Regions from separate parts of the Aquabacterium sp. A3 genome, predicted to be linked through region 1. Evidence: predicted binding sites of a transcription regulator. Region 1 holds the regulator's gene; each other region holds the start of a gene.
What was found. The regulator HrcA, encoded in region 1, represses chaperone genes, less so after heat shock. The targets are predictions, from matches to a motif close to TTAGCACTCNNNNNNNNNGAGTGCTAA.

Region 1 (10,625 bases):
AGGTGGGCGCCACCACCAAGGCCGCCTGGTCCACCAGCGTGCCCGAAGAGGCCCTGGCCAATGCCACGCCCTACCTGCAGGCCTTCGGCCACACCGTGCTGGCCTGGATCTGGCTGGAGCTGGGCCTCGCCGCCAAGGCCGCGCAAGCGCAAGGGCAGTGGGACGCCTCGCCCCTGGGCCCTGGCTTCCTGAAGGGCAAGCTGGCCGCCACGGACTACTTCTTTGCTTACGAGCTGCCCAAGATCGATGCCTGGCTGGGCGTGGTTTCGCGCCGCGACCTGACCTGCGCGCAGGCCGAATCCGACTGGTTCTGAAAGGATCACCATGCTGCGACACATCGTCATGTGGACCCTCAACGACCCGGCCGACGCACCCCAGGTCAAGGCCCTGCTGGACAGCTGCAAGGGGCTCGTGCCCGGCATGCACGAATTCGACGTCGGTATCAAGGCCGAGGGCCTGGAAGCCAACTGCGACGTCGTGCTCGTCTCGACCTTCGAGGACGCCGCCGCGCTGGCCGCTTACGTGCCGCACCCGCATCACCAGGGCGTGGTCGCGCGGATCCGCCAGATGGCGGCCACGCGCCACGTCCTCGACTACCTCGTCTGAATGCACAGAAGGCTCAAGCCATGACCGCTCCCCGCTCCGTCCAGCAACTCTTCGACCTCACGGGCAAGACGGCCCTGATCACCGGTGGCTCGCGCGGCCTGGGCTTGCAGATGGCCCATGCCCTGGGCGAGGCCGGTGCCAAGGTGGTGATCAGCTCGCGCAAGGCGGCTGATCTGGAACAGGCCGTGATGGCCTTGCAGGATGCGGGCATCGATGCGCGCTGGATCGCCGCCGATGCCGGCAAGCCAGACGACATTCAGCGCCTGGCCGATGAAACGCTCGAGCGCGTGGGCGATGTGGACATCCTCGTCAACAACGCGGGCGCCACCTGGGGCGCGCCGGCCGCCGACTACCCGCTCGAGGCCTGGGACAAGGTGATGAACCTCAACGTGCGCGGCTACTTCCTGCTGTCGCAAGCCATCGCCAAAGCCAGCATGATCCCGCGCAAGCAAGGGCGCATCATCAACGTGGCGTCCATCGCCGGCTTGGGGGGCAACCACCCCTTCATGCAGACCATCGCCTACAACACCAGCAAGGGCGCCGTCGTCAACTTCACCCGGGCCCTGGCGGGTGAGTGGGGCCACCTGGGTATCCGCGTCAACGCCATCGCGCCGGGCTTCTTCCCCAGCAAGATGACGGCGGGCACCCTGGCCGCGGTGGGTGAAGAGCGACTGGCCAGCGCCGCCCCCTTGCAACGCCTGGGCGACGACGAAGACCTCAAGGGCGTGACGCTGCTGTTCGCCTCAGAGGCGGGCAAGCACATCACGGGACAGGTCCTCGCTGTCGATGGCGGTGTCAGCGCCATCATCGGTGGCTGAGCGGGGGGGGGGCGCATGAGCATTCCGTTTTCCATCCGCATTCCCTTCATTGAGCAAATCGGCTGCCAACTGGAGCGCCACGACAGCGGCCACGCCGAGATCTCGCTGACGGTGGACGAAGCGCACACCAACTCCTTTGGCGTGGCCCACGGTGGCCTTCTCATGACCATGCTGGATGTGGCCATGGCCCATGCCGCGCGCAGCCACCGTCGCAATGCCCAGGGCGATGAGCCCGGGTTGGTCACCATCGAGATGAGCACACGTTTCATGCGCCCGGGCTTGGGCCGCATCCGAGCCCTTGGCGAGCTGATGCACGCCACCGCGTCGATGGCATTTTGTGAGGGCCGCGTGCTCAATGAAAAGGGTGAGGTCTGCGCCCATGGCACCGCCACGTTCAAGTACCTCCGCGCCTTGCCGGTCTCAGGTCGGCAGACGCACTCACTGTCGGCATCACCCTTGGGTGGTGCTGGCTCCGACTGACGCAGCCTGCGCTGTCCCTCTGGAAGAAGGTCGCCTCTCATGAGCCTCATCAATCGTCAGATCCATCTGGTGTCTCGCCCGCAGGGCGAGGCCAGCCCGAGCAATTTTCAGCTCGTCGAAGCGCCCGTGCCCGCCAGCGAGGCGTTGGCCGAGGGGCAAGTGGTGGTGCGCCATCACTACCTGTCGCTCGACCCCTACATGCGCGGCCGCATGAACGACAGCCGCAGTTATGCCGAGCCCCAGCCCCTGAATACCGTCATGCTGGGGGGCACCGTGGGTGAGGTCCTCCACAGCCGTCACCCCAAATTCCAGCCGGGCGATCAGGTGCTGGGCATGGGTGGCTGGCAGGAGTACAGCGTGGTCGACGCCTCGGTGCGTGGCGCTCTCCACAAGGTCGATACGCAGCACATTCCTCTGTCGGCCTACCTCGGCGCGGTGGGCATGCCCGGCGTCACCGCCTGGTATGGCCTCATGAAGATCATCACGCCCAAGTCGGGCGAGACGGTGGTGGTCAGCGCCGCCAGCGGGGCGGTGGGCAGCGTGGTGGGGCAGTTGGCCAAGGTGCGTGGTTGTCGCGTGGTCGGTGTGGCTGGTGGCCAGGACAAATGTCGCTACGTGGTCGAAGAACTGGGCTTTGACGCCTGCATCGACTACAAGCAGCACGCCGAACCCAAGGCTTTCTATCAGGCGCTCAAGGCGGCCACGCCGCAGGGGGTTGACGGCTACTTCGAGAACGTGGGCGGCATGATCCTGGATGCCGTCATGTTGCGCATGAACGCCTTCAGCCGCCTGGCCATGTGCGGCATGATCGCGGGCTACGATGGCCAGCCCACCCCCATGCAGAATCCGGCGCTCATCCTCGTCAACAGAATGAAGGTCGAGGGCTTTATCGTGAGCGAGCACCCCGACGTCTGGCCAGAAGCCGTCCAGGAATTGGGTACCCTAGTGGGCACAGGCCGTCTGAAGTTCAAAGAAACTGTGGCGCAAGGCATCGCGGCCGCGCCCGAGGCCTTCCTGGGTTTGCTCAAAGGCAAGAACTTTGGCAAACAGCTCGTCAAACTGATCTGAGATTCACTGGAACCCCCCACCATGTCCCATCTCACCCTCCAGGCCGGTGTCACCACGGTCGTCGTCACAGGAGCCGGTAGCGGCTTTGGCCTTGAATTGGCGCGACTCGGCGCCCAAAAGGGCCTCAATCTGGTCCTGATGGACGTCCAACAGGATTCGCTCGATGCCGTGGTGCAAGAGTTGCGCTCGCAAAAGGCCCAGGTGGCGGCGCTGCGCGGCGATGTTTCACGTCCGGAAGACGTCAAAGCCCTGGCAGACCTCTGTCTTGAGCGATTTGGCGTGCCTCACCTGGTCATCAACAACGCGGGCGTGGCCCATGGCGGCTTGATCTGGGAGCACTCCATGCGGGACTGGCAATGGGTGCTGGGCGTGAACCTGTATGGGGTGATTCACGGCGTGCACACCTTCACGCCGCTGATGCTGCGTGCCGCCAAAAAAGACCCCGCCTACCAGGGCCACATTGTCAACGTGGCGTCCATGGCTGGTTTGCTGAATTCGCCCAACATGGGCGCTTACAACGTCAGCAAGCACGCGGTGGTCAGCCTGTCAGAAACCCTCTACCAGGATCTGTCGCTCGTCACCGACCAGGTGCACGCGTCGGTGTTGTGCCCCTATTTTGTCCCGACCGGATTGCACCTGTCAGACCGCAATCGCCCCAGAGAGCTGCGCAGCGAAGGCAAGCCCACCCCCAGCCAGTTGATTGCGCAGGCCATGAGCACCAAGGCGGTCACCTCCGGCAAGGTCACCGCGGCACAGACAGCGGCCATGATCTATGACGGTGTGGAGCGAGGCAGCTTCTACATCTTCACCCACCCCAATGCGATGGGCTCGGTCCAGACGCGCATGGAAGACATCCTGCAGGCCCGCAACCCCACCGATCCGTTTGCCGGCAAGCCGGAGATCGGTGATCGTCTGCGTCAGGCCTTGAAGGAAGCCTCTCAGCGCTGACGCGGGGCGGGGCCCGCTGCCCGTCAGCGGGCGTCCAGTTCGCGGTGGCGTGACAACACGCTGCCGCGTCCTGCGAATCGCTTGACCAACTGCTCCACGCAGTAAACCGAGCGATGCTGCCCCCCGGTGCAGCCCAAGGCAACGGTCACGTAGCTGCGCTGATCACCTTCCAGCGTGGGCAGCCAGCGAAGTAAAAATGCCTCGATCTGCGCGATCAGTTCGGCCGACTCTGGCTGTGCAGCCAGGTAGTCGATCACGGGCGCATCACGTCCCGTCAAAGGCTTCAACTCCTTCAGGTAGAAGGGGTTGGGCAGCATGCGCACGTCGAACACAAAGTCGGCGTCCATGGGCACACCGTGCTTGAACGCGAAAGACTCGAACACCAGCGTCAACCGGGACGGCGAGGCTTGCACGATGTTTCGCATCCAGGTGCGCAGTTGCGCCGGGCGCAGCAGGCTGGTGTCGATCACCGTCGATCGATCCCTCAGCGGGGCCAGCAACTCACGCTCTTCGTTGATGGTCTCCATCAGGGCTTGTTCGACCTGGGACCAGTCCTGTTGCGGGCCTGACGGCGTGCTGTCGGTGGCGCGTTCGGCTGCGCTCTGGCGTTGTTGTCGCCACTGCGACAGAGGGTGGGGTCGGCGCGTTTCTGAAAAACGTCGAATCAGTGCTTCGGTGCTGGCGTCCAGGAAGATGGCACGTACCTGATGGCCCTCTGAGCCCAGCGCGCTCAGCACCGGCATCAGGTCTGGCAGCGAGTCCACGCTGCGCACGTCGACCGACACTGCCACCCGACGTTGCAAGGCCTTGGGTCGGGTCACTTCCAGATCGATCATGCCCCTGAGCAACTCTGGCGGCAGGTTGTCGACGCAAAAGTACCCCGCGTCTTCGAGGGCATTGAGCGCCACCGATTTGCCTGAGCCCGAAATGCCGCTCAACAACACGATGTCCAGGGTTGTCGTCATGCAGCCTCCAGCATGGCTTTGGCATGGGCCAGACTGGTGTCGGAGCCCGGTCCACCCAGCATGCGCGCCAGCTCGGCGACCCGGGTGTCGCCATCGACTGGCCGGATGTCGCTGAGCGTCTGTCCTTCGCGCAGTCGCTTGCTCACCACCAGGTGGTGATGGGCGCAAGCGGCCACCTGCGCCAGGTGGGTCACGGCCATCACCTGATGGTGTTCACCCAATCGCTGCATGAGGCGGCCCACGGTGTCGGCCACTTGCCCCCCCACGCCAGAGTCGATCTCGTCAAAGATCAGCGTGATGCCGTTGGCCGCTGCGGTCGGCTGTCGGCTTTGGCTGGTGGTCACGGCAATGGCCAGCGCCAAGCGGGAGAGCTCACCGCCCGACGCGACCTTGCCCAAGGGCTTGGGCGTGCTGCCGGCGTGTCCTGCCACGCGAAACTCCACCGATTCCAGCCCCCCGGGGTGCGGGTCATCCTGAGGCGTCAATGCCACTTCAAAACGGCCGCCTGCCATGCCCAGTTCCTGCATGGCGGCACTCACCGCCTCTGACAAGCGAGGTGCTGCCCGCCGCCGCTGTTGAGAGGCCGACTGCGCTTGCGTCAGCCATGCCTGATGTGCGTGTGCGGCTTGTCGCTCCAGCGCATCCAGGTCGGTGGCCGCATCCAGCACCGCGAGTTCTTGCTTCCAGCTGTCCAGCAACGCAGGCAGCTCGGCCGGTTGCCGACGGTGCCTTCTCGCCTGCCCCAGCCACTCTGACAGCCTGGCGTCCAACTCGGCCAGGCGCGACGGATCCAGTTCCGTGTGGCTCAGCACACCTTTGAGGTCTCGCGCAGCATCCTGTATGTGGGCCTGGGCATCTCTCAGCACCCCTATGGCATCGCTCAAGGCCGGAAGCAGGTGGGCCACGCCCTGCAACTGCTCCACAGCTTGCCCCAGTCGTTCATCGGCGCTGTCGTCGGCCTCCGAGACCGCTTCCAGCGCCTGGCGGGTGGCGTCCAGAATGGCCTGACCATGACTCAGAAGGCCATGTTCTTCATTCAGGGCATCCCATTCTTGCGGGGCCGGGTTGAGTTTGCTCAGCTCAGCGATCTGCCATTGCAAACGCTCTCGCTCCTGGTCCAGTGACGCTTGCCGGGCTCGTGCGTCCGCCAGCGCCTGTTGCGCCTGTTTGCGTGACTGCCACGTCTGGGCCAAGGCGGTTGCGTCCACGCCCGCATGCGCATCCAGCAGTTGCCTGACCGCCTCGGGTCGGGTCAGGCTTTGCCAGGCATGCTGACCGTGGATGTCCACCAGCCACGGCGCCAACTCCCGCAGTTGCGTCACGGTCGCGGGGCGCCCGTTGACCCATGCGCGACTCTTGCCCTGGGCATCGATCACCCTGCGCAGCATCAGCGTTGCGTCTGGCTCATTGGCTTCCAGGCCGCTGGCTTCCAGCCATGCCGCCAAGGCGCCGTGCTGCGCCGGCACCAGATCGAATTCCGCGGTGATGTCTGCCTTGGTGCAGCCCTCCCGTACCACGGAAGCATCCGCCCGGTTTCCCAGGGCCAACTGAAGTGCATCGATCAAGATGGATTTGCCAGCCCCCGTTTCGCCCGTCAGCACGGTGAAGCCTTCATTGAGCTCCACCTCCAGCTCGTCGACGATGACGAAATCACGCAAGGTCAGCCGCCGCAGTGCAGCCATGTCACGTCACTCCTTCATTCCAGCGCAGTTTGCGACGCAGGGTCGCGTAGTAGTTCCAGCCCTGTGGATGCAAGAAAGTCACCTTGTGCGCCGACCGACGCACCGTCACCCGGTCTCCATGCATCAGGCTGGCCAGCGACTGCATGTCGAAGTTCATGCTGGCGTCCTTGCCCGCCACGATTTCAATGGTGATGGTTCCGGCGTCCGACACCACGATGGGTCGGTTGGACAGCGTGTGGGAGGCAATCGGCACCACCACCCAGCCGCACAGCCCCGGATGCAGAATCGGCCCGCCCGCAGACAGGGCGTAAGCCGTCGACCCCGTCGGCGACGACACGATCAAGCCGTCAGCCCGGTAATTCGCGATGAACTGGCCGTCGACTTCTGCGCGCAGCTCCACCATGCTGGCGGTCGCGCCCCGGCTCACCACCACTTCGTTGATGGCATGCCCTTCATAGATGGTCTCGAAGCCCCCGTCCTTCAGGGGGCGAACGACAGCGCCTTCCAGCATGGCGCGCTCTTCGCGCTCATAGCGACCTGACAGGATCTGGGGCAGCGCGCTGGGCACGTCTTTAAGCTGTATGTCAGTGATGAAGCCCAGGCGCCCCTGGTTCACGCCAATCAAGGGCACGTCATAACGGGCCAGCTCGCGTGCGATGGCCAGCATCGTGCCGTCACCTCCAACGACCACCGCCACATCGCATTGCCGTCCGATGTCGGCCAACGACAGCGCCGGGTAGTCCGACATGCCCGTCGCCAGCGCCGTCTCGCTCTCCAGGCTGACATCCAGTCCCGAGCGAGCCAACAAATGGGCCACGTCTTCAAGCACGGGTCTGATTCCCCGAGCATGGTATTTGCCCACCAGGGCAGCATGTTGGAAGCGGCAGTTGGGCAGCGTTGGCATGCGCACGATTACACCACAGCGCCCTTGATTTCGGGCGCCTGATGGCGGTCACCTGAAAGAGGTGATTCACGGCCGCAGCGCGTGCCATAAAATGCAGAGGCCATGCTGGATGACCGTGCCAAGCACCTCCTGAGAACCCTAGTCGAGCGATACATCGCAGACGGGCAACCCGTCGGTTCTCGAACCCTGTCCCGGGCCTCTGGACTGGACCTGTCGGCCGCCACCATCCGCAACGTCATGGCCGACCTCGAAGAGCTCGGGCTGATCGCCAGTCCGCACACCTCTGCGGGGCGGGTGCCCACCGCACGCGGGTACCGGCTTTTTGTCGACACCATGTTGACGGCGCGCCCCTTGTCCCCCGAAGAGCGGGCCATGCCGCCGGACGCCTTGTTGCCAGACCAGCCCCAGCGTGTCATTGCCAATGCGGCACACATGCTGTCCAGCCTCTCGCATTTCGTCGGTGTTGTCACCGCGCCCCGAAAGCCGTCCGTGTTCCGGCACATCGAATTTCTCCGGCTGGGCGAGCGACGCATCCTCGTCATCCTGGTGGCGCCAGACGGCGACGTCCAGAATCGGGTGGTTTTCACTGCCAGAGACCACACGCAGGCCGAACTCATCGAGGCCAGCAACATGCTCAACGCCCACTACTCGGGCTTGTCCATCGAGGCCATGCGCGAGAGGCTCAAGCGAGAGGTCGACCAACTCCGCACCGAAATCGCCAGCCTCATGCAGGCCGCAGTACAGGCTGGAGATGACGTGCTCGCAGACAACACCGATCAGTTGGTGGTCGCCGGCGAGCGCAACCTCCTGACCGTCCAGGATTTCTCCAACGATTTGGGATCCTTGCGTCGCCTGTTCGATCTTTTTGAGCAGAAAACCCAACTCATGCGGCTCCTGGACACCTCCAGCCAAGCGGAGGGGGTGCAAATCTACATCGGCGGAGAAAGCCAGGTCGTCCCCTTTGAAGAGCTCTCAGTCGTGTCCGCGCCCTACCAGGTCAATGGCCAGATCGTCGGCACGCTCGGCGTCATCGGCCCCACCCGCATGGCTTACGACCGCATGATCGAGATCGTCGACATCACGTCTCGTCTTGTCTCCAACGCCTTGAGCCAGAACTGATCGCGCATTCAGCGCCCAGGCGCGAGAAGGTGCAACACACATCAAGCGATCTGTTTTTCAGATCCGTAATGGCCAATTAATCTGTTTGCCAAATTCATCCGGCGCCGCTAGCCTTGGGGGTGTCGGTGCCTGGTGCACCTTGGTTGTCCGATCTCATCCGCTTGCCATGAGTTCTTCCTCCACGTTCCAGCGCACCTCGTTCGTCCGTCGCGCGCTGCTCTCTATGCTTGGCCTGTTGGCGCTCACCGTGCTGGTCATGACCGCGCTGGTCATTCGACATGACCATCCGCTGGACATCCCGTCCGATCAATCCCGGTGGGATGCCTTGGCGCTGCCTGACGCCCAACCGCCCGCCGGACTCTCATTCACCACCTTCCTGACGGCTCAATCCGCGGGTGCGCCTGAGGGCCTCATCGTTGCCGGCGGCTCCTGGTTCACGCCCCGGCGCCCGGTTCAGTTCGCGGTGCTCATTCGCCACCCCAAAGGCAATCTGTTGTTCGACACGGGCCTTGGGCTCCGCCATGCGGAGCACTTTGCCGAAAACACATGGTGGCACCAGCAACTGTTCGCCTACACCATGTACACACCGGTCAAAACGCAGTTGACCCAACAGGGCATGGCCGACCTTCCGCTGCGGTGGATCGTGCCCTCCCACATGCATTGGGATCACATCGGCGGCCTCCAGGACTTCCCGGCCACACCCGTCTGGACCCCGCTGCGCGAGCGACAAACAGCAGCCCAGGGGCGGCCGCCGGCGTTCCTGGCAACCCAGTTCCAGGGCGTTCAGCACTGGCTGAACCTTGAGTTCACTCATCCGCCGGTGTTGGGCTTTGATCAGAGTCACGACGTCTATGGCGACGGCAGCGTGACCCTTCTGCCCCTGCCAGGGCACACTGCAGGACAGGTGGGCATGTTGTTGACCCTGCCATCTGGCCAGCGCTACCTGTTCACGGCCGACACCACCTGGACACTGGAAGGCATCCAGCGCCCAGCCGACCGCTCCTGGTTGTTGCGACAAGTGCTGCGCCTTGACCACAGCGAGCCTCAAAACCAGCAGGCCATCGTTCATCTTCACCAGATTGCCCGCAGATTTCCAGCACTGAAGGTCGTGCCTGCACACGATGAACGCGTGTACGAGACACTGCCTCGGTTCCCGCAGTTCGCCGATTGAGTCGCCCTCGCATGAACCTCAAACAGCTGCGCTATTTCTGCGCCACGTTTGAAACCGGCAGCACCACACTGGCTGCGCAACGATGCCATGTCAGTCAGTCGGTCATTTCTGCGGCCATTGCCCAGCTTGAGCAAGACCTGGGCTGTCGACTGTTTGAACGCCATGCGCGGGGGCTGTCGCCCAGCCCCGACGGCGTCAACCTTCATCGTCAAGCGCGTGCGCTGCTGGCAGACGCCGATCGACTGACGGCGTCGTTTCGCCAACGCGCCTGCGGGCCCCGTGAGCTGCGCTTGCATGTGCACCGCACCCTGTCCGCCGGGCTCGTGCGCACATTCGTTCAGCGATGGCTCTCCATCTCGCCTGAGGTGACCCTGACCCTGGTCGGAGAGCCGGAGGACGCCGACGCCAGCCTGACCACGCAGGACTGTGCCTCGCCGGCTCACCCGTTCACGCCCTTGTGGCCCGAGCAGTACATGCTCTTGTTGCCCACCAACCACGCCTTGCAAGCGCAGGCGCACCTGTCTTTGCAGCACTTGACGGATCAACCCCTCATCGAGCGCGTTCAGTGCGAACGCGCGACCATCTGGCACCATCAACTGGCCCTGTCTGGCGTTCGCCCCAAGGTCGTCGCCCGCGTGGACTCAGAAGAGTGGGCGCTTGAACTGGTCGCCTCAGGCTTGGGCATCACGGTGGCCCCCGTTGGCCCGCAACCCCGGCGCAACGATCTCATCTACCGTGACGACGTCGCCGAACTTCGATTGACGCACCGTGTGGTGGGCCTGTCTCCGCTCAGCCCCTCTGTGAGCGACATGCTGCCTCTGTTGTTGAGTCATGTGGCGGCCATCAACTTTGGACAAGATCAGC
Region 2 (10,625 bases), on a different contig from region 1:
CTTCAGCGAGGCCGTGATCCGCTCGGCCGCCACCCGCGCCCAGCCCATCGCCCTGACCGCGCTGGCGGCCATGGCCGGCGCCTTCTTCATCCTGGACGACCCCATCTTCAACGGCCTGGCCATCTCGCTGATCTTCGGCATCTTGGTCTCCACCGTGCTGACGCTGGTCGTCATCCCCTTGCTGTACTTCCGCACTTACCGCCGTCAACACGGCGCCTGACCCCTCACAAGGAGAACCACCATGACTTCCTGGCAACTCACCCGCGTCATCGCCGGCACCTTCATCCTGCTGTCGCTGGCCCTCGGCATCGAAGGCAGCCCCGTGTTCCAGCACGTGGGCTGGCTGGGCTTCACCGCCTTCGTGGGCATCAACCTGCTGCAAAGCGGCGTGACGCGCTGGTGCCTGATGGAGCGCATCCTGCGCAAGCTGGGCCTGCCGGCCACCGAATGAACCTTCAACACAAGCCATCAACACCCGTCAACATCACGAAGGCCGCGCCATGAGACTGCGTCACCTCCTTCTGAGCCTGGGCCTGTCGGCACCCGTGTTGGCCACGGCAGCCGCCACCGACTTTGTGGCGGGATGGCAGGCCGTCATGGCCCATTCGCCGGCCTACGCCGCCAGCGTCGCACAAGCACAAGCCGGGCAGACCAAGGCCGAACAAGGGCGTGCCCTGTGGCGCCCGCAGGTGCTGCTCAACGCCGGGGCAGGCTGGGCCTCGCAGCGCACGCAGATGGACGGTGCGGCCTTCACCGCGCCAGGTTTCGGCACCTCGCAAGACGTGGGCTTTCGCACCCAGGTGGACCAAGGCCTGGGCACCGCGGTGACGCTGATGGTGCAGCAACCCTTGCTGGGCGGCAGCCGTCGCGCCAACGCCGAGCAACTGGCCGCCATGGCCCGCCTGGCGGCGCTGCAAGGCCAGGCCGAACGCCAAGCCCTGATCTGGCGCCTGGTGGACACCCACCTGCAGGTGCTGCAAGCCCAGGATGCCGTGCGCATCGCCGATGCGGAAGCCCAGGCCTCGGCCAAAGCCGCCGACGCCGCACGCGAGCGCTACCAGACCGGCGCCGCCCCCGTGACTGCCGTGCACGAGGCCCAGGCCCGACACGACATGGCCCTGGCCCAACGTGTGCAAAGCCAACAAACCCTGAACGTGGCCCAACTGGCCTACCGGCAGCTCACGGGGCTGGCGAGTGCCGAGCCCAGGGCGCTGGCCCAGCAGGCGCCCATCGCGCTGTCGATCGACACCGAGGCCCAGTGGCAGGAGCGTGCCCGCACGCAGGGGCTGGCAGCCCGCATGGCCGAAGAAAGCGTGGCACTGGCCCGCGCCGAGGTGGAGAAGCACCAGGCCACAGCGCCATGGTCACTCGACCTCGTGGGGCGCGTCAGCGACGAACGCATTCGCGGTGATGGCCCCTACGCCACCGCCGGTCAGGATGCCCGCGTGAGCAACCGCCAGCAATGGCTGGGCCTGCAACTGCAGGTGCCGCTGTACACCGGTGGCATGCAAGGCGCCCAAGCACAAGAGGCCGCCCTGAACCTGCAGGCGGCGCTGGCCCGGCAACTGGACGTGGTGCAACTGCAGGAACGCGATGTGCGCGCCGCCTGGCTGGGCGTGCAATCGGCCCAGGCGCAATGGCAGGCCGCCATGCAGGCCCTGCGGTCGGCACAAGACCGTCGAGGCGCCACCCAGACCGGCTTTGACGTGGGCCACCGCACGATGCTGGAGCTGCTCGATGCCGAGCGCGACTGGCTGCAGGCAGAGCGCCAAGCTACCCTGGCGCAGCACCAGGCCCTTCTCAGCAGGCTGCGGCTGGACGCCATGGCCGGCACGCTGGACGAATCTTCACTGGAGCGGGCCAACGCATGGCTGCGCACCACACCGATGACCACATCAACACCATGACCAGACGCTGAGGCGACACCCCTGGGCCCGTCCCCGAGGCCCACGGGCGATCCACATGGTTCGGGGCGAGGAGACGCAGATGAATCACATCGTCGAGAAGCACATCGTCGTACTGGGCGCCGGCACGGGCGGCATGCCCGCCGCCTACGAATTGCGCAACCGCCTGGGCCCCCACCATCGCATCACGGTGATCAACGCCAGCGAGACCTTCCAGTTCGTGCCCTCCAACCCCTGGGTGGCCGTGGGCTGGCGACAGCGCGACGACACCACCTTCGAGATCCGCCCCTACCTGGCCCGCAAGCAGATCGACTTCATCGGCAAGGCCGTGGACACCATCGACGCGGCGCACAACAAGCTCTCGCTGATCGACGGCAGCGAGGTGAGCTACGACTACCTCGTCATCACCACCGGCCCGAAACTGGCGTTTGACGAAATCGAAGGCGCGGGGCCGCAAGGCCACACCCACTCGATCTGCACCATCGACCATGCCGAGCACACCTGGGCGCATTACCAGCGCTTCCTGGACGACCCCGGCCCGGTGATCGTCGGCGCCATGCCCGGGGCCAGTTGCTTCGGGCCGGCCTACGAGTTCGGCTTCATCGTCAACACCGACCTGCGCCGCCGCAAGCTGCGCCACAAGGTGCCGATGACCTTCGTCACCTCCGAGCCCTATGTGGGCCACATGGGCCTAGGGGGCGTGGGCGACTCCAAGGGCATGCTCGAATCGGAGCTGCGCAACAACGACATCAAGTGGATCACCAACGCCAAGGTCACCAAGGTGGAAGACGGCGTGATGCACGTCACCCAGCTGGACGACCAGGGCCAGGTGCTCAAGGAGCATCAGCTGCCCTTCAAGATGTCGATGATGATCCCGGCCTTCAAGGGTGTGGACGCCGTGGCGAAGGTAGACGGCCTGTGCAACCCGCGCGGCATGGTGCTGGTCGACAAGCACCAGCGCAGCACCAAATACCCCAACATCTTCTCGGCCGGCGTGTGCATCGCCATCCCGCCCATCGAGGCCACGCCCGTGCCCACGGGCGCGCCGAAGACGGGCTACATGATCGAGACCATGGTCACGGCCATCGTCGAGAACATCGCCAGTGAGATCGAAGGGCGCGAGGCCACGGCCCGTGGCTCGTGGAACGCCATCTGCCTGGCCGACATGGGCGACACCGGCGCCGCCTTCGTGGCCCTGCCGCAGATCCCGCCACGCAATGTGAACTGGTTCAAGAAAGGCAAATGGGTGCACCTGGCCAAGGTGGCCTTCGAGAAGTACTTCATGCACAAGATGAAGACCGGCAACTCCGAGCCCATCTACGAGAAGTACGTGCTCAAGGCCCTGGGCATCGAGCGCCTGGAGCCTTGATCATTGATCATTGATCATTGATCCATGGTCAGCCATTCCCGGTCCACACCGGCCGGAGGATGGCTGCAATCACCGCCAATCCACTTCTGGATGGAGCGGTGTTCGGACACGTATCGTCCCTTCATGAACTGGCCCGACACGCGGTTGTTTGACACGATCTCGTCGCCCTTGGCCGACATGCGCACCTCGCCCTCGACAGAAGCCGTGGTGCCACTCTGCCCCTGGCAGGTACCGCGGTACTTCACGCCCGTGGCGGTTTTCTCCACCTGTGCACCAGGGCACTCCTGCCTTGCTTTACGAAGCACGGCATCGACATCAAAGTCGGCGCTGCTCAGGCACTTCAGGCTCGGCGCGCCATCCAGAGGAAGCCCATAGCGCTTCAAAGCCGCTCGGACGCGGGTGTGCACCTCAGGCCCGTAAGCCTCCAGCGTCGCCTCCAAGCCCGGCAAGGCATTCCCATTCATGGTGCCGGACGTTGATTCAATCCAAAGCCCGGGGCGTCCCGGCAGTGTCTGGGCTTGAGCAACTTGCCCAAGCGACATCACCCACATGCCCAGCACCGCCGCTGCAGACACCCTCGCCTTCATGGTGTGACCCATCGCTTGTACCCCTTCAGTATTGTTTGACTGACGTGGAGCTTAGCAGCGCCGTGGCATCCCCCATACCCTCTTGAGAGGGTGCGGAGCCGAAAAAAAAGGGCCGCATCGCTGCGGCCCTTTTGATTGAACGTCTGCGTGAGCAGCGCGTTCAGACAGGCATCACATGCCCATGCCGCCCATGCCGCCCATGTCAGGCATGCCGCCGGGTGCAGCGGCTTCGTCCTTGGGTGCGTCAGACACGGTGCACTCGGTGGTCAGCATCAGCGAAGCCACGGAAGCGGCGTTCTGCAGTGCGGTGCGGGTCACCTTCGTGGGGTCCAGGATGCCCATGTCGATCATGTCGCCATAGGTGTCGTTGGCGGCGTTGAAGCCGTAGTTGCCCTTGCCTTGCAGCACGGCGTTGACGACCACCGAGGCTTCGCCACCGGCGTTGCCCACGATTTCGCGCAGGGGGGCTTCGATGGCCTTCAGCACCAGTTGCACACCGGCTTGCTGGTCGGCGTTGTCGCCCTTGATTTCGCCAGCGTTTTGCTTGGCGCGCAGCAGGGCCACGCCACCGCCAGGCACCACGCCTTCTTCCACAGCAGCACGGGTGGCGTGCAGGGCGTCTTCCACGCGGGCCTTCTTTTCCTTCATCTCGACTTCGGTGGCAGCACCGACCTTGATGACGGCCACGCCGCCGGCCAGCTTGGCCACGCGCTCTTGCATCTTTTCACGATCGTAGTCGCTGGTGGCTTCTTCGATCTGGATGCGGATCTGCTTGACGCGGGCTTCGATGTCGGCAGCGGCACCAGCACCGTCGATGATGGTGGTGTTTTCCTTGCCCACTTCCACGCGCTTGGCTTGGCCCAGGTCGGCCAGGGTCACCTTCTCGAGCGACAGGCCCACTTCTTCAGCGATGACCTTGCCACCGGTCAGGATGGCGATGTCTTCCAGCATGGCCTTGCGACGGTCGCCGAAGCCAGGGGCCTTGACGGCCACAACCTTCAGGATGCCGCGGATGGTGTTGACCACCAGGGTGGCCAGGGCTTCGCCGTCAACTTCTTCAGCGATGATCAGCAGGGGACGACCCGACTTGGCCACTTGCTCCAGCGTGGGCAGCAGATCGCGGATGTTGCTGATCTTCTTGTCATACAGCAGGACGAAGGGGTTGTCCAGCAGCGCGGCTTGCTTCTCGGGGTTGTTGATGAAGTAGGGCGACAGGTAGCCGCGGTCGAACTGCATGCCTTCAACGACTTCCAGTTCGTTGTTCAGGCTCTTGCCGTCTTCCACGGTGATCACGCCTTCCTTGCCCACCTTGTCCATCGCGTCAGCGATGATCTGGCCGACGTCAGCGTCGCTGTTGGCCGAGATGGTGCCAACCTGGGCGATTTCCTTGGAGGTGGTGGTGGGCTTGCTGATCTTCTTGAGCTCGTCGATCAGGGTGGCCACAGCGCGGTCGATGCCGCGCTTGAGGTCCATCGGGTTCATGCCGGCGGCCACGTACTTCATGCCTTCGCGCACGATGGCCTGAGCCAGCACGGTGGCGGTGGTGGTGCCGTCACCGGCGTTGTCCGAGGTCTTGGAAGCGACTTCCTTGACCATCTGGGCGCCCATGTTCTGGAGCTTGTCCTTCAGTTCGATTTCCTTGGCCACGGACACACCGTCCTTGGTCACGGTGGGGCCGCCGAACGAGCGCTCGAGCACCACGTTGCGGCCCTTGGGGCCCAGGGTCACCTTCACGGCGTTGGCCAGGATGTTCACGCCTTCAACCATGCGTGCGCGGGCTTCGCCGCCGAACACGACGTCTTTTGCTGCCATGTGTATCTCCGAAATCAGTAAATGGGGGTGTCAGGTAAGCAGGATCAGCGCGTGCGGATCACTTCTGGACAACGGCAAAGAGGTCTTCTTCGCGCATCACCAGCAGCTCTTCGCCATCGACCTTGACGGTCTGGCCCGAGTACTTGCCGAACAGCACGCGGTCACCCACCTGAACGTTCAGGGCCACGAAATCGCCTTTGTCGTTGCGCTTGCCAGGACCCACGGCCAGGATCTCGCCTTGGTCAGGCTTCTCGGTGGCGGCGTCGGGCAGGACGATGCCCGAAGCGGTCTTGGTTTCTTGTTCCAGGCGCTTGACGATCACGCGATCGTGCAGGGGACGCAGTTTCATGACTTCTCCTGTCTCTTGAGACATCGGGTTGACATTGAAAGGCACGAGTCACACTCGTGCCGGGGTGGGGCCTGGCAGACGCAGCGCGGTGACACCGTCGCTAGCACTCATACCAGGCGAGTGCTAACAGATTATAGGGACGGCTTGAGAAGTTTCAAGAGGGGGGCGGAATCCCATCGACATTCGGGCTAACCCGAGGTCGCGGGATGACCCTCGCCCCCCCTTAGGCGGTCATATGTCGCGCACGATGCCCATGTGTCGCGATGACGTATACGTCAAGTATCTACTTGTTACGTAAACTGAAATCCAGGCCATCGCCTATGGAGACACACGATGCGACACAAGAACACGCCAGACCGACACGCCATCGTTCCGCGCGAAAAGCTGGATTTTTCGCTGGACGAAAAGACCCCCCGCTGGTGGTACGGCGGCGACGCCTTCAAGACGCGGCTGTTTGATGGCATGCAGGCCGCCTTCCCGGATGGCGAGCGCTACTTCATCACCAGCGTGCGGGCGTTTCGCCACCTGATCACCGATCCCAAAATGGCCGAGGACGTGAAGAACTTCATCCGTCAGGAGGGTCAGCACGGCATCGCCCACACGCACTACAACGACCTGCTGCGCCAACAGGGTTGTGATGTGGACCGCATCCTGACCGACGCCAAGGCCTTGTTCGACCGATACACCCGTCAGTACTCGGCCCAGTACAACCTGGCCCTGACGGCCGCGTTCGAGCACTTCACGGCCATGATGGCGCAAATGCTGTTCGAGTCGAAAGACGTGATGGCCCCCGCCGACCCGAACGTGCGGGCCATGTGGGCGTGGCACGCCATCGAAGAGATGGAGCACAAGGCCGTGGCCTTTGATGTGATGAAGGACGTGGCCAAGGTGGGCTATGTCATGCGCTGTGCGGCCATGACCCACGCCCTGTACAAGGTGGTGGTGGACAGCATGCGCCTGACCAACCGCCTGCTGGTGGCCGACAAGTTCTCGCTGGCCCAACGCCTGTGGCTGTGCACCAAGGGCGCGTGGTGGCTGTATGGCCCCGGCGGCATCTTTGCGCGCAACACACGAAACCTGCTTGATTACTACCGTCCGGGCTTCCACCCCTGGCAGCACAAGGTGATCCACAGCTACCCCGTGTGGGTACAGACCTTTGAGGAGACCGGCGACCCCATGCGCGCCGGCGATGCGCTGTTTCAGGCAGCACACTGAGCGCCTCCAGCCCGTCGCGCCAGCCGCCGCAGAGCGGTGTTGCTCGACACTCCACTTGTTAGGCCACCTTCGGGTGGCTTTTTTCATGACCTGCCGCTCAAGCAGCCACGCGGATGGACGACTCCAGCCACTGGGGCAGCACCCTGCCCTGCGCGTCGGTCACGGCCATGGGGCTGGTCAGGTCCAGAAAGTGCGCTTCGTCGCGGCAGTGTGCCTGGCGCAGCGGAACCTGCTCGGGCGGCAAGATGTCGGTGCCCGGAATGAAGGTGCGACCGGGTGCCACGGGCGTGCTGGCCCCCAGGGTCACGAGCAGGTCCATGGCCACACCCGACCAGGATCGAGCCTGCATCAGCCGAGGCGCGTCGTCTGCGAGCTTGTGCCAGCGCTGCCGCAGGCTGTAGATCTGTGGCAAGACCTCGCGGTAGGCCTGCACAAAGCGCTCGGGGGTGGTTTTCTGAGGGCGAATCACCAAGGTGTAGGCATTGAAATCATGCAGGCTGGCATGGGGCATCAACTGAGGCACCGGGGCCTGCGCCAGCCGCTTGAACAAGGGCGTGCCCGGCAGAGCCGACTCGATGCACACAAAACTGGGCACATGCAGCCCGCTGTCGCGCAGTCGCTCGGGCAGCGACGCGATGTAATCCAGGTCGTCGTGCTGCGGGCTGAGCATGAGCCCCGAGCTGACCAGGATGCCTTCTTCGCGCGCGGTCTCCAGCGCACGTCGCACATGCCCCAGCCTGTTTTGATGCTTGTTGAACCCCTCGATGGCTGCGGGGTTGAAACTCTCCAGGCCCACGAACACCGATCGGCAACCCGCTTCGTACATCAGCTTCAACAGATCACGCCGGCCCAGCACATTGAAGGTGACGCAAGTGCCCCAGCGCAGCCCCAGCGGCGCCAAGGCCTCACACAGAGCCTTGAGGTAAGCAAAGCTGCCCGCCAGGTTGTTGTCGTAGAACATGAGCATCTGGCGACGCCAGAACGGCACCTTGCCCCGCAAACTGGCCTCGATGGCCCGGATGTCTCTGACCACGCCTTCCACCGGGCGTGTCAAAAAGCGCGTGCCAGAGCCCGTCAGGGCGCAGAAGTCGCAGGTGAAGGGACACCCTCGGGTCACTTCCAAACCAAACGGCGCTGGTTGCTGTGTGGCGGTCAGGTCGCAACGCGGCACCGGCACCCGGTCGGGCTGGTACCCGCCAGAGCGGTACAGGCGCTGCAAGCGCCCGGCACGCGCGTCGGCATAGATGCGGGGCACGGTGTCTTCCGGATCACCGATCACCACGGCATCGAAATCGCGCAGGCACAGGTGCGGGTAGGCGTCGGCCATGCGCCCGCCCAGCACCGTGCGGGCACCACGGGCCCGAAAGTACTGGGCGATCTGCCGCGCACGCTCGTAATCGGACAGCATGGCCGACACGAACAGCAAGTCGTACGACCTGGACCAATCCGGATCGGTCCAGGTGTCGTTGACCACCTCGATGTCGGCCTCATCGGGCAGCAGACCGGCAATCAGCGGGCCGATCTGCGGCTGCAGCAAGGTGCGGTGGTGGGCACCCCGACGGTGGTAGTCGGTGTGGACGGCAATGATGCCGACCTTCATGAGCGCCTCATGCCATCACATGGTGGAGGCCATGCGGCGTCCGGAGCCGGGTGGCGCGCAGGTGTAGGTGACCTCCTGACCTGCCACGGACGCCACATTGCGCAAGGCCACGTCTGAGCGGCGGCTGCCATCGGTGCCCACAAAGGCATTGGCTGCCGTGTCAAACCAGAAGCCCCGGCGCTGGCCGCCCTCGACGGTGTGCGCCACCAGATCACATTCGGTGACCTGGCCGCCCAGCTCTTTCGACACGAACGGCGTCTTGGCACGCTGGATCAGCATGTCGATGCGCGGCCACACCGCCAGGCGCGTGCCCGCGTCCGACGTCAAGGTGACCTGCTGGCCCACCACCGGCGCCAGATCACTGTCCATGGCGTGCATGAAGTCGGCCACGTCCCGGCGGGTCTGGTTGGGGTTCCACAGCGGGAAGCCCGAGTTCAGCGTCGGCTGGAAGACCCGCACCGTGAAGAAGTGCGCCAGGGTGTCGGCCGTGCCGTCGTGCACGAAGCCGAAACCGCGCACCTGGTCACCCACATGTCCGGTGTCAGGCGCCGTGGCAAAGGGGATGGCCGGCGAGCCAAAGCGCCCCACCTTCGCGTACATGTTGCGCAGGTGGGGGATCTTCACGATCTGCGAAATGCCTTCGAAGCTCTGGTGCCCACTGGTGCCGTACTGCCCCTTGGCCGGGTCCACGGTGTGGCATCCGTTGCAGTTGTGGCTGCGCACAAACTGACGCAGATCGCCCAGGTCGGGCACGAGGATGCCGTCAGAGGGCCTGTCGCCGAAGTAGAAGTCGAAGCCACGCTTCTGAGCCGGGGTGAGCGAGTTGTCCAGATTGCGGATGGGGTTGGGTGGCAGGAACACCTGCAGCATGAAATCGGCAAAGGCCTGCATGCCGGCTTCGTTCATCGGCTCGTGGTTGCCCAGCAGCTCGGCGAACGCACCCGAAAAGTTCTTGAACGAGATCACCGGGTCAAAGGCATCGGTGCCGAACTCACCCGTGGCACGGTCGCCGCGCCAGTGCATGGCCCCCTGGTTGACCATGCCCTTGAGCGTCTGCGTGGTCATCGGCCCCTTCATGGGGTGGAAGTCCTTGGGGTCGTCGCTGCCGTTGATCTTGTTGTCCGGGTCAGACTGGAACAACTGCTTGGCCACCTGGAACTCCAGCCCCCGCGTGAACTCTTGCGGGATGGGGCTCTTGGTGACCTTGGCGTCCGGGTTGCCCAGATCCCAGGCCAGGTCGTCCATGTCACCGAAGGTGTGGCAGCTGGCGCAGGAGGCCTCACCGTTGGCCGATGAGATGCGGGCGTCGTACAGGAAGGGCCGCCCGGCGATCACGCTCATGGGCTCGGGGTTGGGCATGAGGGCACGCGCCACCTCGGCGCGGCTCGACAGCTGAATCACCTTGACTGCGTTGTCAAAGCGGGTGGTGACGTACATGCGGTCACGCGCCTCGTCCAGCACGATGCCGCTGGGGCCGCCTCCGCTGACGTTGATGTAGCGGCTGCTGGTGGTGCGTGGGTTGAAGCTGTCGCCTTCCAGCTCGGCGGTGTCGAACACGCCGATGCGGCTGGAGCCATAGGCCGTGACGAACAGCGTGCGCCCATCGCCGGTGACCGCCATGTCCATGGGACTGGCCAGGCTGTGCTGCTTGGCCGTGGGGTCAAAGCCCGGATCGTGGGCCAGCTTGCTGTAGTCGATGTGCTTGTTGAGGTGCCGCGGCTGAACCTGGCCATTGGCAATGACGGTGATGCGCGACAGCGCGATCTTGCCCTGCACGGTCGAGCCGCCA
Region 3 (10,625 bases), 280 kb from region 1:
ATGTGCTGCAAGGCGTGCTCCAGCCGGTTGAGCGCTGTGCGCATGTCCTCGTGGGCCAGGCCACGGTCCAGCGCCTGGTTCAGTTGCTCGCAGGCGCGTTCGACCTGAGTGGCGCCCAGGGTCTCGGCCAGCCCGGTCATGGTGTGCAACATGCGGCGCAAGGTGCGCTCGTCCAGCCGTTCCATGGCCTGTCGCCATTGGGGCACAAAGTCGCGCTCTTGTTGCGCAAACAGCGTGAGCATGCGGCGGTACAGCGCATCGTTGCCCAGGGTGCGCGCCAGCCCCGCGCGCACATCCACGCCATGCTGTGCCAGGATGTCCATGGAGGACGCCGTCTCGATGATCTGGGCCACCGGCGCCTGCCCTCCCGGACTCAGCCACCGTGTCAGCACGCGATACAGGTCTTCCACGTCCACGGGCTTGCCCACGTGGTCGTTCATGCCCGACAACACGGCCTTCTCTCGATCGCCCTGCATCACGTTGGCGGTCATGGCGATGATGGGCAACTCGCGCCAACGACCGTTGGCCCGGATGCGGCGCGTGGTCTCGTACCCGTCCATGCCAGGCATCTGGCAATCCATTAGCACACCGTCGAAGCTCGCGCGCTCCAGCGCCTGCAAAGCCTCATCGCCGCTGCCGGCCACCACCACACGCACGCCCACGCGGGCCAGCAGGTCCACGGCCAGTTCCTGGTTGATCTCGTTGTCTTCCACCAGCAGCACCCGCGCGCCCTCCAGCGCGGCGCGGTGCCGGTCAAAATCGATGATGCCCACCGGCCGGGCGGCCGATGCCGCGGTGCTGCGATTGTCCAGCAGGGCCTGACACGCCCCTCGCAGCGCGCCGGGCGTGACGGGCTTGCCGATGACCAACCGAACCGCCAGCCCCCCCTCGCGCCAACGGGCCATGGTCTGTTCACGCTCTTGCGCCGTGGTGATGACGATGGCCGGCACCGTCAGGCCGGCCGCCTGCAGTTGCTGCAGGCAGCCCAGCCCCGCCCCGTCGCGCCCGCTGGCCTCCAGCAGCAAGAGCCGGTAAGGTCGGCGCGCCAGGTCGGCCACCCGCACATGGTCGACCACCTGGCGCTCATCGGCCAGCGCATCCACCTGGAACCCCAAGCCCTGAAGCTGCGATGTGAGCAAAGACCGCAGGTGCGGATGCGGCTCGACCAGCAGGCTGCGGGTGCCCGCCGGCACCAGCGGCTCGGCGCGGCTCGGGGGCTCGGTGGCCTCGACGGGCCAGCTCAGTTCGAACTCGAAGGTGCTGCCCTGCCCCGGCTCGCTGTGCACTTGTATCTGTCCGCCCATCAAGCCCACCAGGCGCTGGCTGATCGCCAGGCCCAGCCCGCTGCCACCGTAATGTCGGGCGGTGTCGGGGCTGGCCTGCGCGTAGGGCTGAAACAACTGCCCGACCTGGTCGGCCGACATGCCAATGCCCGTGTCCTGCACCCAGAACCTCAGTCGCCCGGCTTCGGCCGGTGCCACGCGGCGAATGCCGATCACCACCTCGCCCTGCGGTGTGAACTTCACGGCATTGCTGGCCAGGTTCAGCAACACCTGGTGCAAGCGCAACGGGTCGCCCACCAGGCGGTCCGGCACGTCGGGTGCCTGATCGATGATCAGCTCCAGGCCCTTGTCTTGCGCCCGCAGGCGCAGCAAGTCGGCCAGACCTGAGACCAGGTCATGCAAACTGAACGGCACCGACTCCAGCTCCAGCTTGCCGGATTCGATCTTCGAGAAATCCAGGATGTCGTTGACGATGCCCAGCAACAGCCTGGCCGAGGTGTGCACCTTCTGGACATAGTTGCGCTGCTGTTCATTGAGCGGCGTCTGCATGGCCAGCTGCGACATGCCGATGATCGCGTTCATCGGTGTTCGGATCTCGTGACTCATGGTGGCCAGAAAGCTGCTCTTGGCCACATTGGCCAGCTCGGCCGCCTCTTTCTCGATGAGCAACTGCTGGCTGTGCTGTTCAATCTCGCGCCGCTGCTCGATCTGGTCCGACAGCGACGCCCGCATGCGGTTGATCGCCGCCGCCAGGCCCTCGATTTCATCAGGGCGCTCGCGAGGGTCCGGCAGGATCAAGGGCTGGTCCAGCCGGTCCAGGCTGAGGTCTGCGGCGTAACGGCCAATGCGCTCGATGCGTTGGGTGATCATCAGCCGCATCCCGATGATGATCACCATCGCCAGCACCATCATGCGCGCCACCTCGGCCACCACCGTGCTCAGGGCCAGACGCCACAATCGGTCATGCAAGCCGGCCAGCGACAACTGCACGCGAAGCTCGCCAATGCGCTGAGGTGGTTCGGTCTGTGCCGGGTCCAGGTGCATCAACAAGAAGCGCTCGGCGCGCGTGGGCGCATCCAGCCAGCGAAACTCTGCGGGCACCTCGCGCCGGACGGTGGGCACGGCAAAGGGGAAGTCCCCCGACAAGGTCACGTCGGTCACGTCGGGCAGTTGGGCAATGCCTTGCAGCTGCTTTTCAATGAGCCCCTGGTCGAGAATCCACACGTTGGCCGTCAACGCCGGCACGTGGCTGTGCTCGATGATGTTGAGGGTGGCGTCCATGGCGCGCAAGCCGTCGCGGTAGGCTGCATGAATCTGGTAGGCCGTGCCGGCCAAGGCCGTCAGCAGGCTGGCGGCCAGCACCAGAAAGATCATGCGACGCGAGACACTGTGTTTCACGACCATCCTCAATGTGGCTGCCACCGTGCCCGGAACTGGGCCATCATCTGCTGGTACCGTCCCGAGGCGTGCAGGGCCTGCAAGCCTTGTTCAAACTGCGCACACAGCCGCATCCCCTCGGGGTGCCTTTTGGAGAAGGCCACCCAGAACCCGTCTTGCCGGATCACCGACACCTTTTTGACCCGCCCTTGCACGGCTGGCATTCGGCTGATGCGCTCCCAGCCGGGCATGGTGTTGAGCAAGATGTAATCCACCCGGCCTGCCACCAGCATCTTCAGCAGGTTGTCATCAGAGGCGGCGCTGACGCGGATGATGCGCCGATCTTGCATCCATTCCGACGGGTAGGTGTAACCCAAGGTGACGCCCAGGCGCTTGCCCGCCATGCGCTCACGCGTCATGGCGTCGGGCGCCGACATCGGGCCAAAGATGGCCAGCTCTTCCTCAAAGAGTGGCGTGGGATGCCAGCAATACCGGTCATGCAGGTCTTGGGTTCGGGTGGCATTGAAGCAGCCGGCGATCAGCCCGCGCTGGGCGTGCAGCATGCACCTCGCAAAGGGCAGGCTCTGAAAACGAACCTGCACCCCCTGCGTGGCAAAGGCGGCGCTCACCAGCTCAGGCGACAGGCCTGCGGGGTGCTGACCGGGGGCGTCCACCGAGGAGTAAGGCGCCCAGTCGTCTTCAGCCCCCAGCACCACCGCGCCGGGTTGCGCCATGACGGACGCGCACCAGCACAGCCACCCCATCAGCCACCCAGCCCACCACCTCATGAACGCCGCCTCCTTCAACAGACTTTACCCAGGTTTCAGGACGATGCACACTGATGCCATCACGGGTTTTCGAGTGGTTGTCGCCCCCGACACCACACCCATCGTCACAGGGAGGTCTTCATGCCGGACCACAGCAGCACCGCCACCTGGTGGGCCACGCAACTCACGCGCTGGATGACACCGCAGGCTCCCTCGCCGGCGCCCCTGACCTCTGAAGGCACGCTGGAGCTGGTGCGACAGCGCAACGCCCTGCTGGACGCCCTCTTCTACGACGTGAAGGTGATCAGCCCCGAAGAGGCCCGCACATTGGCCCCGACCCTGGCGGCCGAAGGCGCCTTGCTGCATGTGCCGCCCTCCGGGCAGGGGCCCGTGGTGCTGTGCGCCAGCCGCGATGTCTTGTGCGCCCACCTTGACAGTGCGAGCCTGCGTGATGGGGTGCCGGTGGTCGTGGCCGGGGTGGGCAGCTCGGCGCTGGGCTCGGCAGCGCTGGCGCGCAATGTGGCCGACGCTCTGGGCCGACCCACCGTGGCCGTCGTCTCGGGTTACGGTTTGTCCGACCTGCTCACCGAGGCCCTGGGCGGGTTCTTCCTGTTCGGCGCACTCAACGCGCTGCGTCATCAGTTCGAAGGCCTGGACCGCTGGCGGGAAACAGGCCTGATCGCCGAGCCCGATGGCGATGGCCCCTCCCGGTCGCTGGCGCAAACCAGCCGCGACACCCAGGCCGTGCTGGGGCTGCTGCAGGACGACCGGGTGCCGATCGGCATGCTCATCGGGCACTCCAAAGGCAACCTCGTGCTGTCAGAGGCCCTGTTTGCCTTGCGACAGCGCGCGCCTGAGCGGCTGTCCGAGCTGGGCAGGCGCCAGCGCATCGTCACGCTCAGTGCACGGATTGCCATGCCACGCGAGTGCACCCAGGTGACCGACGTGATGGGCCAGCTCGATGGCTTTGGGGCGCTGAACTCCAGGGCCCGCATCCCGGCCGACCACATCGTCTCTGGGGCCTGGCACCACACCAACACCGACCTGCCCTGCCATCTGCCGGTCAGAGACACGCTGCGAACCCTGATGGCCCAAGGCTGGCAGGGCAACCAGCAGCGCACTGCCACCTGAATGCCCCCGGGAGCGTCAATCCGCCCCGATGTCACGCAACCGGTCTTGCAACACGGCGGATGACAGCTCGCCCACGCGACGGCTGACCAACCGACCCTGGGCATCAAAGAACAAAGTGGTGGGCAAACCAACCTGGTCGAAGGCGGCCCCCGCACGCTGGGCTGGGTCCAGCCAGACCTGGCGCAGCGCCAGCCCATGCGTGCGCAGGTAGGCCTGCACGACGGCGGCCGATTCGCCCTGGTTCAACAGCACGATGTGCACATCGGGGTGCGCCTGCTGGGCCGCCTGCAGCACCGGCATCTCACGCCGGCAGGGCGGGCACCACGTGGCCCACAAATTGAGCACTACGGGCCGGCCGCGCAAGGACTGCAGTGTCTGGGGTTGGCCGTCCAGACCCTGCACCTGCAGGTCCGGCAAGGGCACGGCGCGAGGGGCCTGCGTCCACATCAACCAGGTGCTGAGGCCCATCACGGACAAGGCCACGGCATACCCCGCCATGACCGGACGGCGCAAAAAAGACCGCGCCCGCACCCGCGACATGCCGTACAGACAGGCCGCCGCCAGACCCGCCGCCGGGGCCCAGCCGCCATCGCGGATGTCCAGGATGCTCCACGGCTGTGCCAGGTACGCCTGGCGCCACATCCAGACGTAGCCCAGCCGGGCCACCACCAGGCCCAGGATCAGGGCGCGCCACAGGGTCTGATCCACCGCCTGACGGTGCTCGGGCGGGGCCAGGCGCTGCCCGACCCACACGCCCACCCAGGCCGACAAGGCCAGCAGCACGGGCAAGAGGTTGAGGGCCAGCGGGCCCACGGCGATGGTGGTGTCCATGAACAAGGCAAGCATGCAAGGCCCTGATGGACCCGGCCTGCAGGCCGAAGTTTCATCACTGCCCGGCGGCCATGCGGAAGGTGCTGGTCAGGCGCACCAGTTGCTCGGCTTGTTGACGCATGCTTTCTGCCGCTGCGGCACTTTCTTCCACCAAGGCCGCATTCTGCTGAGTGGCATGGTCCATCTGCGAAACCGCCTGCCCCACTTGCTGCACGCCGGTGCTTTGCTCGCTGCTGGCCGCAGAAATCTCACCCACGATGTCGGCCACCCGGCGAATGGAGGCCACCACCTCTTCCATCGTGCCGCCCGCCTGCGCCACCAAGGCAGCGCCGGCATCCACCTGCTCCACGCTGCTGCCGATCAGGGCCTTGATCTCGCGCGCGGCCTCGGCGCTGCGCTGCGCCAGCGTGCGCACCTCAGCGGCCACCACGGCAAAACCTCGTCCCTGCTCACCTGCGCGGGCGGCCTCCACCGCAGCGTTCAGCGCCAAGATGTTGGTCTGAAAGGCGATGCCGTCGATCGTGCCAATGATGTCGCCGATCTTGCGGGAACTGTGGCTGATGCCCCCCATGGTGTCCACCACCTGCTGCACCACCTCCCCACCCCGAACCGCGACGGCCGAGGCGTTCTGGGCCATCTGGTTGGCCTGGCGCGCGCTGTCAGCGTTGTTGCGCACGGTGGAGCCCAACTCGTCCATGGTGGCCGCTGTTTGCTGCAAGGCGCTGGCCTGCTGTTCGGTGCGCCCCGACAGGTCCTGGTTGCCTTGCGCGATCTGCGCGCTGGCGGTGGCCACGCTTTCCGCGTTGTTGCGCACCTCGGCAATCAGGCGCGTGAGGCTGGACTGCATGTAGGCCATGCGGGCGATCAGGCTGTCACGGTCACCCGCCGACACCGAAACTGGGTGAGACAGGTCCCCATCTGCGATGCGGGCCACCACCGCAGCGGCTTGCGCAGGCTCGCCCCCCAACTGGCGGTACAGTGCGCGGATCAGGGTCCAGCCCACCAGGCCAGCTGTCAGGCAAGCCACCAACAGCCCCCCCATCAGCACCGCGTCCAAGGTGTGCCGCAGTTGCAGGGCTTGCGCCGACCGCTCGTCCAGCAGGGTTTGCTCGGCCAACGTGAAGGCCTGATGCACCTCACGGAACGCGTCCATGTGGGCCTTGTCGCGCCCTTCAGAAAAATCACGCAACAGCACGGCCATTTGCTCGGCATCACCCCCGGCCGCCTGACGCTGGTCGGTGAAATCCTGCACCACACCTGAAAACGCCTGTTCGTGCTCGTACATGGTTTGCAGTCGTTCTTGCTGCACCGGGTTGTCTGCCGTGAGCGACTTCAGGGCTTGCCACTGCTCTTCAAACTGCCGCTCGCCCAACCTCACGGGCTCCAGGAAGGCCTGCTCACCAGCCAGCAAGTACCCGCGCGCGCCGGTCTCCATGTTGAGCATGGACACCAACAGGTGGTTGGCGTGCTGCATGACCTTCAAGGTGTGGGTATTCCACTGCTCGGCACGCACCAGTCGGGCGTCCGTCCACAGCGCGAAACCCACCACCGCCGCAAAGATGGCGATCAGAACGCCAAAGCCCAAACCCAATTGACGCTTCAGCGTCAGCCGCTCAAACCAGTTCATTCAACCCCCCTGACATGAACCCCCTGCCCACCGCGGACAGGCTCGCCAACCAGTTCACGGCTTATCGGCTGGCGTTTGACTTTAGTTGAATGTCTGACGATTCATTGACGCACATCAACCCTCGAGGGCGCCGACATGGCGTGGGTGGGCCAGAGGGGCAGCCCCTTGGCCAGTGGTGGAACTTTTTCCGCCTTAGCACTCACCAAGCAAGAGTGCTAATATGAGTTTGTCGGGGGTGTGTCAGCCCCCCCACACCGTGAAGGAGGCCCTGATGACCCTGTCGACCGCCCTTGTCGCCCGTGACCCCTGGAGTGTCGTGCCCTCGCTGGGCAACCTGGACGCCTACATCCGTGCCGTCCAGAACATCCCCATGCTGGAAGCCGACGAAGAGCAGCAACTGGCCCGCCGCCTGCGCGACCAGCAGGACGTTCAGGCTGCGTCACGCCTGGTGATGTCTCACCTGCGCCTGGTGGTGTCCATTTCTCGGCAGTACCTGGGCTATGGCCTGCCCCAGAGCGACCTGATCCAGGAAGGCAATGTGGGCCTGATGAAGGCCGTCAAGCGCTTCGACCCTGATCAGGGGGTGCGCCTGGTCAGCTACGCCATGCACTGGATCAAAGCCGAGATCCACGAATACATCCTGAAGAACTGGCGCATGGTGAAGGTGGCCACCACCAAGGCCCAGCGCAAGCTGTTTTTCAACCTGCGCTCGCTCAAGCACAGCTTCAAGGGTGAAGCGGCCGATGCCGATGTGGCCCACGAAGCCCACCTGGGACGTGCCGGACTGACGGAAGCCGAAATCCAGCGCGTGGCCACCGAGCTGGATGTGCGCCCTGAAGACGTGATCGAGATGGAGATGCGCATGGCCGGCGGCGACGTGGCCCTGGAAGCCCCGGTCGACGACGACGGCGAGGCCCCTGTGGCACCGATGGCCTACCTGGCCGACGAGGTGCACGAGCCCACCCGCGTGATCGAAGCCCGCAGCCGCGATTGGCTGGCGAGCGATGGCATCCGCCACGCCCTGGACAGCCTGGACGAACGCAGCCGCCGCATCGTCGAGGCGCGCTGGCTGCAGGTCAATGACAATGGCTCAGGTGGCCTCACCCTGCACGATCTGGCGGCCGAGTACGGCGTCAGCGCCGAGCGCATCCGGCAGATCGAGGTGGCCGCCATGAAAAAAATGCGCAAGGCCCTGGCCGAAGCGACAACGATCGACGCGGTGGCGCACTGATTCAGACGGGCGACGCAGCAGACCACCAGGGCTGCATCGCCAGTTCGGCCTGACACTGCGCCACACTCTGAAACTGAACGGCCCGCCAGCCCACGCTGCGGGCCGTTTGCACGTTCTGGGGGTGGTCGTCGATGAACACCGTTCGCTCAGGCCGCAGACCGCAGCGCTGGGCCGTGGTGTGGAAGATGTCCGGGTTGGGCTTGACCTGCCCCACCTCGCACGAAAACACCCCACCCCTGAAGCGTTTCAGAAAGTCGTGCCGCGCCAGCAAGAAGTGCATGTAAGGCCTGGGCATGTTGGACAGGAAAAACAAGGGCACGCCATGCGCATCCAGGGCCCGCAGCCACGCCACGGTGGCCGGCACCGGCGCCAGGTGGGGCGGTATGGCCTGCATCAGGCGCTGCAGATCGGCCACCGGCAGGCCGGTGCGGGCCGCAATGCGGTGGCAGACCACCTCGGGCTCGAGCGCTCCACGGTCAAACTCTGACCACTCGCTGCCGGGCACAAACGACTGAAACACCTGCTGGGCCATCTGCTGGGCCTGCACTTCGTCGCGAACCAGGTGCGGCCACACGGACAGGATCAGGGCCGCGGGCTGCCAGGTGAACAGCACCCCGCCCCAATCGAACACCACGGCATCGATCGCGCCCGCAGCGGGCAGGCCGCTCATGCGCCGCCCGGCGTGCGCAAGCGGCAGATCATGGCCGCCGTGGCCGGGTCCAGGTCACGCACATCACCATCGGCCATGCGAGGCAGCAACTCTTTGCACATGGCCTTGCCCAATTCCACCCCCCATTGGTCAAAGGAGTTGATGCCCCACAGGGCACCGGCCACGAACGTGCGGTGCTCATAGAGCGCCACCAGGGCACCCAGCGCATGGGGGGTCACCTCGTCCAGCAAGAGCGTGGTGCTGGGGCGGTTGCCCGGGAAGGTGCGGTGGCGGGCGATCACCTCGGGGGGCACGTCGGCACCCGCCGTGGGCGCAAGCTCGGTGCGGGCCTGCTCGGTGGATTTGCCCCACATCAGGGCCTGGGCCTGGGCCAGCCCGTTGGCCAGCAGCTTGTCGTGCTGCTCGTCCAGCAAGGCCTTCAAGGCGGGCGAAAGGTGCGCAGCGTCGCGGTGGCTGGGCCGCCGCACCAGCAAGAACTCCACCGGGATGACGTCGGTGCCTTGGTGCAGCATCTGGAAGAACGCATGCTGACCGTTGGTGCCCGGCTCGCCCCACCACACGCCGCAGGTGGCGTAAGGCAATGACTGGCCAGCCATGTCCACCGACTTGCCGTTGCTTTCCATCACCAGTTGCTGCAAGTAGGCCGGCAATCGGCGCAGGCCATGGTGATAGGGCGACACACAGCGGCTGCTGTAGCCCAGGCCGTTGCGGTACCACACGTCCAGCAAACCCAGCCACATCGGCAGGTTGGACTCCAGCGGCGCCTGTGCAAAGTGCTGGTCCATGGCGTGCGCCCCGGCCAGCATGGCCCGAAACTGCTCGGCCCCCAGGGCCAGGGCAATGGGCAAGCCAATGGACGACCACATGGAAAAACGACCGCCCACCCAATCCCAGAATCCGAAGGTGGTGCTGATGCCGAACGCACGCGCGCCCTCGACATTGGTGGTGGTGGCCACAAAGTGGTGCGCCACGTCGTGGCCGCCGTGCTCCACAAACCATTGCCGTGCCGCGTGGGCGTTGGCCATGGTTTCCTGGGTGGTGAAGGTCTTGGAGGCGATGATGAACAGCGTGTGCTCTGGCCTGAGTTTGCGCAACACGGAGGCCAGATCCTGGCCATCCACGTTCGACACGAAGTGGAAGTTCAGACCGGGGTGCACGAAGGCCTCCAGCGCGGGCACCACCATCTGGGGCCCCAGGTCAGAGCCGCCGATGCCGATGTTCACCACATCGCGGATGTCGCCCGGCTGGGTGCCACCAGCACGCGCACGCACACCCTCGACGTAGGCCAGCATGGCCTCCAGCACCTCGTGCACGGCCTGGCTGTGCGGCCCTTGTCCCTGAGGCGCCCGCAGGGCCGTGTGCAGCACCTGGCGCCCTTCGGTGCCATTGATGCATGCCCCTCGCAACATGTCATCGCGCTGGGCCTCCAGGCGGCATTCACGCGCCAGGTCGAGCAGGTGTTTGTGGGTGGCCATGTCCCAGTGCGCGCGCGACAGGTCGGCAAACACCTCGGGGGCCGCCAGGCCCAGGCGTTGCACACGCTGCGGATCATCGGCAAACAAGGCGCGCAAGTCCATGGAGCGGCCATGGGCCTGGGCGTGCCCCATCAGGGCCTGCCAGGCCACGGTCTGGTCGCAACGAGGCGCGCGAGACGGTGCAGAACTCATGCGGGCATCCTCGGGCCGGATCAACGCGACGAACGCTGTGC

Region 2: the regulator HrcA is predicted to act here: its motif matches at 6,122-6,148, upstream of groES (co-chaperone GroES).
Region 3: the regulator HrcA is predicted to act here: its motif matches at 7,209-7,235, upstream of rpoH (RNA polymerase sigma factor RpoH).

What each region holds. Positions count from the first base shown of each region.
Region 1 covers NZ_JBBPEV010000003.1:299,641-310,265, forward strand. The annotation lists gene WNB94_RS13040 (acyl-CoA dehydrogenase) at 1-314, shown strand, start outside; gene WNB94_RS13045 (Dabb family protein) at 325-606, shown strand; gene WNB94_RS13050 (SDR family oxidoreductase) at 627-1,424, shown strand; gene WNB94_RS13055 (PaaI family thioesterase) at 1,440-1,904, shown strand; gene WNB94_RS13060 (NADP-dependent oxidoreductase) at 1,944-2,972, shown strand; gene WNB94_RS13065 (SDR family oxidoreductase) at 2,994-3,920, shown strand; gene rapZ (RNase adapter RapZ) at 3,944-4,885, opposite strand; gene recN (DNA repair protein RecN) at 4,882-6,567, opposite strand; gene WNB94_RS13080 (NAD kinase) at 6,569-7,471, opposite strand; gene hrcA (heat-inducible transcriptional repressor HrcA) at 7,574-8,590, shown strand; gene WNB94_RS13090 (MBL fold metallo-hydrolase) at 8,757-9,761, shown strand; gene WNB94_RS17200 (LysR family transcriptional regulator) at 9,773-10,625, shown strand, end outside.
Region 2 covers NZ_JBBPEV010000001.1:1,309,865-1,320,489, forward strand. The annotation lists gene WNB94_RS05780 (efflux RND transporter permease subunit) at 1-220, shown strand, start outside; gene WNB94_RS05785 (YgaP family membrane protein) at 242-451, shown strand; gene WNB94_RS05790 (TolC family protein) at 501-1,907, shown strand; gene WNB94_RS05795 (NAD(P)/FAD-dependent oxidoreductase) at 1,987-3,273, shown strand; gene WNB94_RS05800 (DUF3617 family protein) at 3,288-3,872, opposite strand; gene groL (chaperonin GroEL) at 4,032-5,672, opposite strand; gene groES (co-chaperone GroES) at 5,731-6,021, opposite strand; gene WNB94_RS05815 (metal-dependent hydrolase) at 6,355-7,236, shown strand; gene WNB94_RS05820 (B12-binding domain-containing radical SAM protein) at 7,334-8,836, opposite strand; gene WNB94_RS05825 (YncE family protein) at 8,852-10,625, opposite strand, start outside.
Region 3 covers NZ_JBBPEV010000003.1:18,043-28,667, reverse strand. The annotation lists gene WNB94_RS11775 (response regulator) at 1-2,681, opposite strand, end outside; gene WNB94_RS11770 (substrate-binding periplasmic protein) at 2,690-3,448, opposite strand; gene WNB94_RS11765 (hypothetical protein) at 3,569-4,558, shown strand; gene WNB94_RS11760 (prolipoprotein diacylglyceryl transferase family protein) at 4,574-5,404, opposite strand; gene WNB94_RS11755 (methyl-accepting chemotaxis protein) at 5,445-7,016, opposite strand; gene rpoH (RNA polymerase sigma factor RpoH) at 7,288-8,247, shown strand; gene WNB94_RS11745 (HAD family hydrolase) at 8,249-8,917, opposite strand; gene pgi (glucose-6-phosphate isomerase) at 8,914-10,584, opposite strand; gene tal (transaldolase) at 10,605-10,625, opposite strand, start outside.